Linked DNA regions of Panacibacter microcysteis. The protein of the gene in region 2 interacts with the protein of the main gene of each other region in a pairwise test. Links are inferred from orthologs where the notes say so. Each region holds a gene or a part of one and is shown on either strand. Other genes may lie near its edges.

The links.
Region 1: the proteins of I5907_RS01285 (region 2) and mrdA interact in binary tests that used the Escherichia coli proteins (3 or more experiments, as listed by UniProt). The link is inferred for Panacibacter microcysteis from one-to-one orthologs.

Annotation. Positions count from the first base shown.
Region 1 is NZ_JADWYR010000001.1:2,126,718-2,131,046, forward strand. Bases 503-3,382 are described here. They hold mrdA (penicillin-binding protein 2), read right to left. Parts: upstream 3,024-3,382; coding sequence 981-3,023; downstream 503-980. Other genes in these bases: rodA (rod shape-determining protein RodA), read right to left, coding at 503-977; I5907_RS08570 (NAD kinase), read right to left, coding at 3,354-3,382. In the rest of the region: more of rodA, read right to left, coding at 1-502; more of I5907_RS08570, read right to left, coding at 3,383-4,223. UniProt on the Escherichia coli protein: Catalyzes cross-linking of the peptidoglycan cell wall. Responsible for the determination of the rod shape of the cell. Is probably required for lateral peptidoglycan synthesis and maintenance of the correct diameter during lateral and centripetal growth.
Region 2 is NZ_JADWYR010000001.1:302,783-307,282, reverse strand. Bases 911-3,961 are described here. They hold I5907_RS01285 (transglycosylase domain-containing protein), read left to right. Parts: upstream 911-1,278; coding sequence 1,279-3,645; downstream 3,646-3,961. Other genes in these bases: I5907_RS01280 (DNA topoisomerase IB), read right to left, coding at 3,841-3,961; I5907_RS01290 (LytR/AlgR family response regulator transcription factor), read left to right, coding at 911-1,058. In the rest of the region: more of I5907_RS01290, read left to right, coding at 276-910; more of I5907_RS01280, read right to left, coding at 3,962-4,500. UniProt on the Escherichia coli protein: Cell wall formation. Synthesis of cross-linked peptidoglycan from the lipid intermediates.

The DNA of each region.
Region 1 (4,329 bases), 1.8 Mb from region 2 along the record:
CCTTTTAAAAAGCCTTTACCGATTAAACCACCTGAGCCGATGGCTATCTTGCTTTGGCGTACATTGTAATCATCCGGCTTTGTAACTTTTTTATCTGCCGCTTCACTTATTTGTGCACTGCGGTTTTGGCTGCAATCATAATCTTTACCTACCATGCTGTAAATACGCTGGCTTTGGTAGCATTGAAACACATTGTTGAAAACATACGGAACAGCAAACCGTTGTATGCCTACGGCCACACCCCATATCATTACAATAAAAAGAAGAATGCTTTTGTTTCTTTTTACCTGGTAGCGCAGGAAGTAGACAAACAGTGCTGCGATTATGGTAAGAATGATGGCAAGCGTATTGGGCTCCATAACAAGTGTTGCCACCACAAGTGCCCCAATAGAAAAGCCGATGATAAGGATAATGCCTGGTAAACCTTCGCGGTACATTACTATAAAAAAGCTGGCATAAGCAAGTGCAAGACCCGTTTCGTTTTGCATAATGGAAAGCAGGGCAGGCGTTAGTGCGATTGCTGCGGCAATAACCTGGGATTTGATCTTTGTAAAATCAAGATCGAGCTGAGATAAATATTTGCCAAGCGCAAGGGAGGTAAATATCTTACATAATTCGGCAGGCTGCAGGTTAAAGCCCCCGCCAAGCGGTATCCAGCTTCTTGAGCCATTGATATCTTTTCCGATAACAAAAGTGAGGAGCATTAATCCAATACCAAAAACATAAAAGAGGTTGGCAAATGCGGTGTAAAGCTTGCTATCGCTAAGCAAAATAAAAATTGCCACTACTGCAGATACACCGGCAAATAATAGCTGCTTGCTGTAGTTGGTATTGAATGCAAAGAATGCACCGGGTGTAAAGGTATCCGGGTTGTACTCCACCATAAAGATGCAGAGAATACCTATTGCAACAAGCGTAGCGTACAACCACACCATTAACCAGTCAACACCTTTTGAGATCGGAGAAGTATTTGCCATGCTTTATTTTGGTTTCCTCGGTTGATATTGTTTGGGTATGATCCCGGAATCTTTGGCAGACACATCAGTGGAATCATTTTCCTTCCTGTTAGGCTCTGCTTCAGGATCGAATGTGTGTTTGCGGTTATCTGTGGTGTTTTCGAAAACAGGGGCTTTATCTGCATCGATCTGTTTGGCAAGTTTGGCCAGCTTAATGGAATCTTTTACAGCATACCAGTGTTTGATGGCAGCAGGTATAAGATCGGCTTTGGAAATACGGTCAACCTCCGGTAAACGTTTTGCAGAGATTGTATCATTTAAATATTTTTCCATCATCAGCGATGCGATAGGTGCCGCCCATGTAGAACCAAAGCCTGCATTTTCCACAACTACCGCAATGGCAATCTTCGGGTCATCCATTGGCGCAAATGCTACGAACAAAGAGTGGTTTTTGCCATGCGGGTTTTGCGCAGTACCTGTTTTGGCGCAAATATCAATACCATCAATTTTCGCATTTACCGCTGTACCGGAGCGTGTTACATCAAGCATTGCCAGTTGCACGGCATCAAACACATCGTTTGTTATATTGGTTACTTTATGTTTTGTGCGGTATTTGCCCAGGTAGCTGGTATCGGTAATAGATTCGTTCTCTATACTGTCAACAAAATGCGGCGTGTAGTAATAACCCTTATTGGCAATAAAACACATGGCATTGGCCAGTTGTAAAGGCGTTGCCAGCATACGGTCCTGCCCTATGCCCAGCGTAAGAATGTTGCAACTGTTCCAGCGCGGCCCGGCAAAGTCGCGGTTGTATTTCGACGTGTCGGGAATATTCCCTTTGTCTTCACTGGGCAGGTCAATGTTTAATCTTACACCAAGCCCGAAAGCGTTCATGTATTCTTTCCATTTAAGATAACCCTGCTGTGTGCTGCTGAAGTTGGGATTATCTATGGCCATTCTGAACACCTGGGAAAAATAAGAATTACAGGAATGTGAAAGTGCAGCACGAAGGTTAGCAGCGTGTCCTGCATCGTGGTGTTCACATTTTACAGGCCTGCCGCATGAATAATATGCACCGCTGCAGCCGTAACCAAATGATGGTGTAATGAGGCCTTCATCTAATGCCACCAGTGCGCCCAGCGGTTTAAAGGTAGAGCCCGGAGGGTATTGACCTTTAATAGCACGGTTTAGCAATGGCCGCGCAGTATCAAGAAATAACTGGCTGAAGTTTTTTCTTCTTTCAGAACCGGTAAGCAGGTTGGGGTTGTAGGTAGGGCTGGTAGCCATTGCAAGAATGCCGCCGGTTTTAGGGTTAATAGCCACAGCGCTGCCTATTTTACTGCCAAGCAGTTTTTCTGCCAGTTGCTGCAGTTCTATATCCATACTCGTGTAAAGGTTGCGGCCTGCCACGGCGGCTGTATCGTAATTGCCGTTTTCATAACTGCCCTGTATGCGGTTCTTGTTGTCCCTGATAAAACGTTTTACACCCCGCTGGCCCATCAATACGGGTTCATAGGTGGCTTCCAGGCCGGTTAAGCCAGCATAGTCGCCCATTTCATAGCCTTCAGTTTTATGTTTGCGCAGGTAGGTGGTATCAACCTCTCCAATATAACCGAGCACATTGCCCGCAGCGCTGTAAGGATAAGTTCTCACAGGTCTTTCCTGCAACACAAAGCCGGGAAATTTATACATGTTTTCGTTCAGCCTTGCATACGTATCGGGGCTTACCAGTGCAGCAAATGCACTTGGTTTATAGTAACTGTTCTTGATGATAGCGGTAATAATTCTCTTGCGAAATTCTGCGGTATCTATAGCCAGTATCCTGCACAGAGCAGCGGTGTCTGTGCCCTTCACCTGGTTGGGCGTTACTACCAGGTCGTACATAATGGTATTTTCAAGTACTGCGCGTTTTTTGCGGTCGTAAATAATACCCCTGTCAGGGTAAACCACTTTCCTGAAAATAGCATTGTTCTCCGCCTGTATTTTAAGATCAGAAGAAAACATCTGCAAATGCAGCAACTGCGCAATGATCACAATGAAAATGACAGCAAAAATTAATTGTATCACCCTGCTCCGCGACTGATTGTATACCGGCATATATTGATTGAAATGAAAGAAAAGTTATGAGTGCAAAATTGATGATTGTTTATGCATAACCACGTAAATGATCAGCAAAAATTTTATTAACAAACGTGATTAATGCGCTTTGTATTTGCGTGCCCCGTTAACATTTATACAATTATTTTTTTGGTACCGGGCATTTGTAATGCTGTGCAGCTTTGGTTGCGTCGCACTCTTGTACTTTTGAGCATTGCGGGGCTGCAGCGCACTGCTTTTATAAACATGCTACAGAAGACTGCCTGTAATGACTGCAGTGTAATAAGCTGCAGCAGGCAGTTAATTACGTTTGTCGAGCCCCCAGGTAAGTTTTGTACGCAGTGTAGAAAGGAAATTGTTTTCGTTGAGACGCAGCAGGCTTATTTTAAACTTTTCTCTTTTCACCGCCAGTTGAATATCTTTTTCCACAATTTCACGTCTTGCATCCATGGCGCAGATCATCTGGTCTGCACGGCCTTCAATTTCAAAAGAAATTACATTGCTGTCTGGTACCACAATGGGTCTTACGTTAAGATTATGCGGTGCTACGGGTGTAATAACAAAACTGGAAGATTCCGGGAATACAATAGGGCCGTTGCAGCTCATATTATAACCGGTAGAGCCTGTAGGTGTTGCTACTATCAGGCCATCGCTCCAGTAGGTGTTTAAAAACTCTCCGTTCAGGTAGGTATGTATCTTGATCATAGGAGAAGTATCTCTCTTATGGATGGCAAATTCATTTAATGCAAACGGTGCATCGCCAAATAGCGGTGTGCTCGCATCCAGGTGAATAAGTGTTCTTTTATCTATTACGTACGTGCCGGCCATTAAAGCTTCTACAGCCATGGCAATCTCCTCTTTACTTATACCCGCCAGGAAACCAAGCCTGCCAAAATTTATACCGAGGATAGGAATATTGGTCTCTTTTACAAGCGTAACAGCATCGAGAATGGTACCATCTCCGCCAAGGCTGATAAGACAATCTACTGATGCGTTTAATTCTTCTGCTTTGGAGAAATATGAAATGCCGGTGTTGTCTTCATGATCGTACATTGAAAGGGAATGAAAAAGCAGTATGGTTGTATTGTGTTTTTGCAATGCCTTCAGCAATAGTACCAGTTGCGCCTTTAGATCATGATCCAGTCCACGGCTATATATAGCTACTTTCATTTTGTAAAATTAAGTGCCGTTGTATAACCGGAGATTAATTTATTTACAGCCATTGCACGTGCATCAGCTAACTACGCTTCAATCTTCCGGTTTGTTCAATAAAGAT
Region 2 (4,500 bases):
CTGTGTATTGCTGAGTTTATTGACAGCCGTACAAGTGAGTGACACAACGATGCCCAATAGCAGCAATGCTGCCGGCTTCATATGCTTCTTCAAAAGGACTACGGTATACAGCTTTTATTACACAAGGGGGCGTGTTTTTTGGGTGTTGTTAAAGGATTCTTAAGAGGAAATTTGTTTGTCGCATAAATCGGCTTGTTTATCTCAAAAATAAAAAACGGGGCATCGCTAAAAGTAGCTTTGTAAAGTAGATAGGAAAACACAAAACCACCACCAACATGATACCTCCAACACTAACAAATGGTTTTGCGCAAAGAAAGCTTACAGCTACAGGCATGGCAAACAGCAGCTTTACAGGTGAACAGGGTTTGCAGGTTTTTATTCTTTCAAAACATAGTGATACAGTATCTGTGCTGCTGTGCGGTTTGCGCGATATAAAATTTGTAAATGTTTGCAGGGTACATGATGATTTGACCGGTATGATGAGCATGCATACCTATAATAATGCGGTATTGTTTGTTGATGCAACGATTATGAGTGAAGAGACGGTCAGGCAGGTAAAAACTGCAGTGCCATCAATACTGATTGTTGTACTGAAGCAAAAGGATATGGTGCCGGGCATTTTTTACAAAGACGTTTTCAGCTACCTCAATAGCCCGGTTGTTTTTGGTGACCTGTTTTCGGTAATGAGCAATGCATTACAGTACTGTAGCCAGCGGGGAAAAGCGATGATGCGCAACAGGGACTTTGTACTCATCAAATCTGAGTACCGCCTTTTAAAAATAAGGCTGGCAGATATTTTATTTGTGGAAGGCATGAAAGATTATGTAAAGATCTGGCTGAAGGATAAAAATGCGCCTGTAACAACACTGCAAAACCTGAAAGAGTTTGAAGCCAAACTTCCGGCAGACAACTTTATACGGGTACATAAATCTTACATTGTTGCGTTGCAACATATCGATTGTATTGCACGCAACGAAATTGTAATAGGCAACCATTCAATACCCGTAGGTGACGCTTTCCGGAATGGCCTGAACGGGTTCATTTTATCACATTCGTAGATTAAAGTTTTTGGACTGTCGCACGTCCAAAGTATAGATTAATAATGGGTGCGGGGAGGTATTCTTACTTCCCCAATTTTTTTTCCTGTGCTGGTGTTTTTTGGTATACAAAACGCTGCACCATTGCAATTCCCAAATGTTTACAAAAATGCTAAAGTGAATGGCGGAATAATATTTGCACGTAATTAAATCACCTAAATTGCGTTGTTTAAATTCTGTCATGAAAAAATCAGTAAAAATTCTCTGGCGGCTCTTCATTTTTGGGTTTGTCTTTTTTTTGCTCGTATTACTGCTTGCAGATTTTGGTGTATTCGGCTCCATGCCGTCTATCAGCGACCTGCAAAACCCTTCTGCCTCTCAATCGAGCCAGGTATATGCAGACGATGGTACACTGATGGGCAAATACTACCTGGAAGACAGGGTGAATGTGGAATACAAAGACATTAGTCCAAACATTATAAAAGCATTGATTGCAACAGAAGATGAACGTTTTTATGACCACAGTGGTATAGATCCGCGATCACTTGCAAGAGCCGTTTTCTTCTTAGGCAGTAAAGGTGGTGCAAGTACCATTACCATGCAAACCGCCAAAAACCTTTTTACAGAGAACTGGGGTACCAGCAATATTTTCCTGCGTATGATACAAAAGCTGAAAGAAAGCATTATAGCAGTGAAGCTGGAAAGAAACTTTACTAAAAATGAGATTGCAACATTGTACCTGAATACCGTAGCATTTGGTGACAATGTTTTTGGTATACGCAATGCCTCAAAAACGTTCTTCAGTAAAGAACCGGATCGTGTGAGTGTAGAAGAAGCGGCGGTGCTTATTGGTATGGTAAATGCCCCAACAACCTACAATCCGCGCATCTATCCCAAAAATGCACTTGACAGAAGAAACCTTGTTTTCGACCAGATGGTCCGCAACAATTACCTCTCTGCCACAGAAGCTACCGACCTTAAGAAAAAGACCATACAGTTAAATTATAAAAAGCTCGATGAAACAGCCGGTCTTGCACCTTATTTTCGTATGGTGTTGGGTGAGGAGTTAAAGAAATGGGGAAAAGACCATAAAAAGGCAGACGGCAGCAATTACAATATTTACAAAGACGGTTTAAAAATTTACACAACCATTAACCCACGTATGCAGTTGTATGCAGAAGAAGCGGTAGCCAAACATATGGCTTACATGCAGAAACTGCTGAATGTTCAAAGCGATGTAAAAAGCGGTGCAGTGTGGAAAGGGCACGAAAATGTTTTGGAAGCGGCTATGAAACGCTCAGACCGCTGGAACAACATGAAAAAGGCAGGGCTAAGCGAAGAGGAAATAAAAAAAGCCTTCAAAGTAAAAACACCCATGAAGGTATTTGCATGGAACAACAACCGTTCAAAAGATACTACCATGACGCCCTACGATTCCATTAAGTACCACCGCCAGATGTTGCAGGCAGGCTTTATGGCAATGGACCCGCTGAGCGGTGAAGTAAAAGCGTGGGTAGGCGGTATAGATTTCAAGACCTATAAATACGATCACGTAAACCTCAATACCAAACGCCAGGTAGGTTCTACCATCAAACCATTGTTGTACAGTCTTGCCATAGAAGATGCAGGTTTTACACCTGGTACCATGGTAGAAGATGTGCAGCAAACATTCAAAGGTTTTGGGCAGGTACCTGCTACACCCAAAACATGTACCGGCCGCACAATGCCTATGGCAGAAGCATTGGCAACGTCAAGGAACTGCGCTACTGCTTACATCATGCAGCAACTGGGCGGCGGTAATGAAGGTGCAAAAAGATTCATCGATTTTCTCCGCAATTGCGATGTAAAAGCAAAGCTCGATCCTTACCCATCGCTTGCTTTGGGTGCAGGTGAAATTTCATTGATGGAAATGATGCAGGCTTACAGCATGTTCCCCGGCCGCGGTTTCAATGTAAAGCCCATGTACATTACCCGTATTGAAGACAAGAACGGTAATGTATTGCAAACTTTTACGCCGCAACGCAAAGAAGTCATCAGCGATGTAACGGCCTACTCTGTTATCAGTATGATGCAGGGCGTAATGCAGTTTGGTACAGGCCGCAGAATTTGGAGTTATGGCGTAAGTGGAGAAATTGCAGGTAAAACAGGTACCACCAACGATAACAGTGATGCCTGGTTTATGGGTTACACGCCACAACTGTTGTGCGGTACATGGACGGGCTGCGACGACCGTTTTATTCGCTTCAACAGTACCGCACTCGGGCAGGGTTCGTCTGCTGCATTGCCTATGTGGGCTTACTTTTATGCCAAAGCTTCTACCGATAAAAACGTAGCGCTCGATCGCTCCTCCGTATTTGCAAAACCCGAGGTTATGCAAAATGACATCAGCTACGACTGGATAAACGATGTACCGGTAGACCTTGGCGCCGAAGGAGATGATGTTGGCAATGGCGGATCAAATGATTACGGCGCAGAAGAACTGTTGCCGCAAACAAGGCCCGAAGACATAAAACCGGAAAGCGAGTTGCCCGATACTTCAAAAAAAGAAAAATTACCTGACGGCACGGATAAACCAAAGGCTATAATGCCAAAGAAATCCGGGCAGTAACAGATTGGTTCTGTAAAATGAAAAGGGCATCAGCGATGCCCTTTTTTATTCCCTCAAATTATCGGTTTATTTATGTGTACCCGGCTGCATTACTACTATCGTCGCCTGTTGCGTCGCACACTTGTACGGCAGCAAATATTTCAGCAATACACAACCTGCTTTATTTTCTCACACGGCTGTTGCATCAGGCTGTCTTCAGGATTCCAGTATTTTCATCACCATCTTTTCCTCTGCGGTTAATGAAGCTTTGTTATCGTCAGCTTCCATATGCTCAAGATCAGCAAAATATTTCTCCAGTGTCTTATTTTCATACATGTTAATGATCATAGGATGCACATAATATTTCCGGCATACCGTTCTTGTATTGCCAAGGCTTTTGGCCACATTGTCCAGTGCCTCCACAATTTTCTTTTTGGTTTCTGTTTGCGTATCAAAAAAACCAAGGTCTTTAAATGCAATAAATGCATTCACGGTACCTGCCCAGGTTCTAAAGTCCTTGGCGCTAAAATCTTCCCCGCTTATCTCTTTAATGTAGTTGTTTACCATTCCCGAATCAATACTTCTGCGCTCCTTGTTTTCGTCAAAGTATTGAAACAGTTCTTTACCAGGTATATCCCTGCATTGTTTTACAATGCCGGCCAGCCGTTTGCTTTGTATGTTTACATCATGGTATACACCCTTCTTGCCTTTGTATGTAAAATGTAAGCGGCTGCCATTGATATCAACGTGTTTGTCTTTAAGTGTGGTCAGCCCGAAAGATCCGTAGAGTTTTTCATAAAGACTGTTGCCTACGCGTATGTTGGTGCGCTGCATAAGGCTTATCACTGCAGCAAGCACTTTGCGTTGCGGCAAACC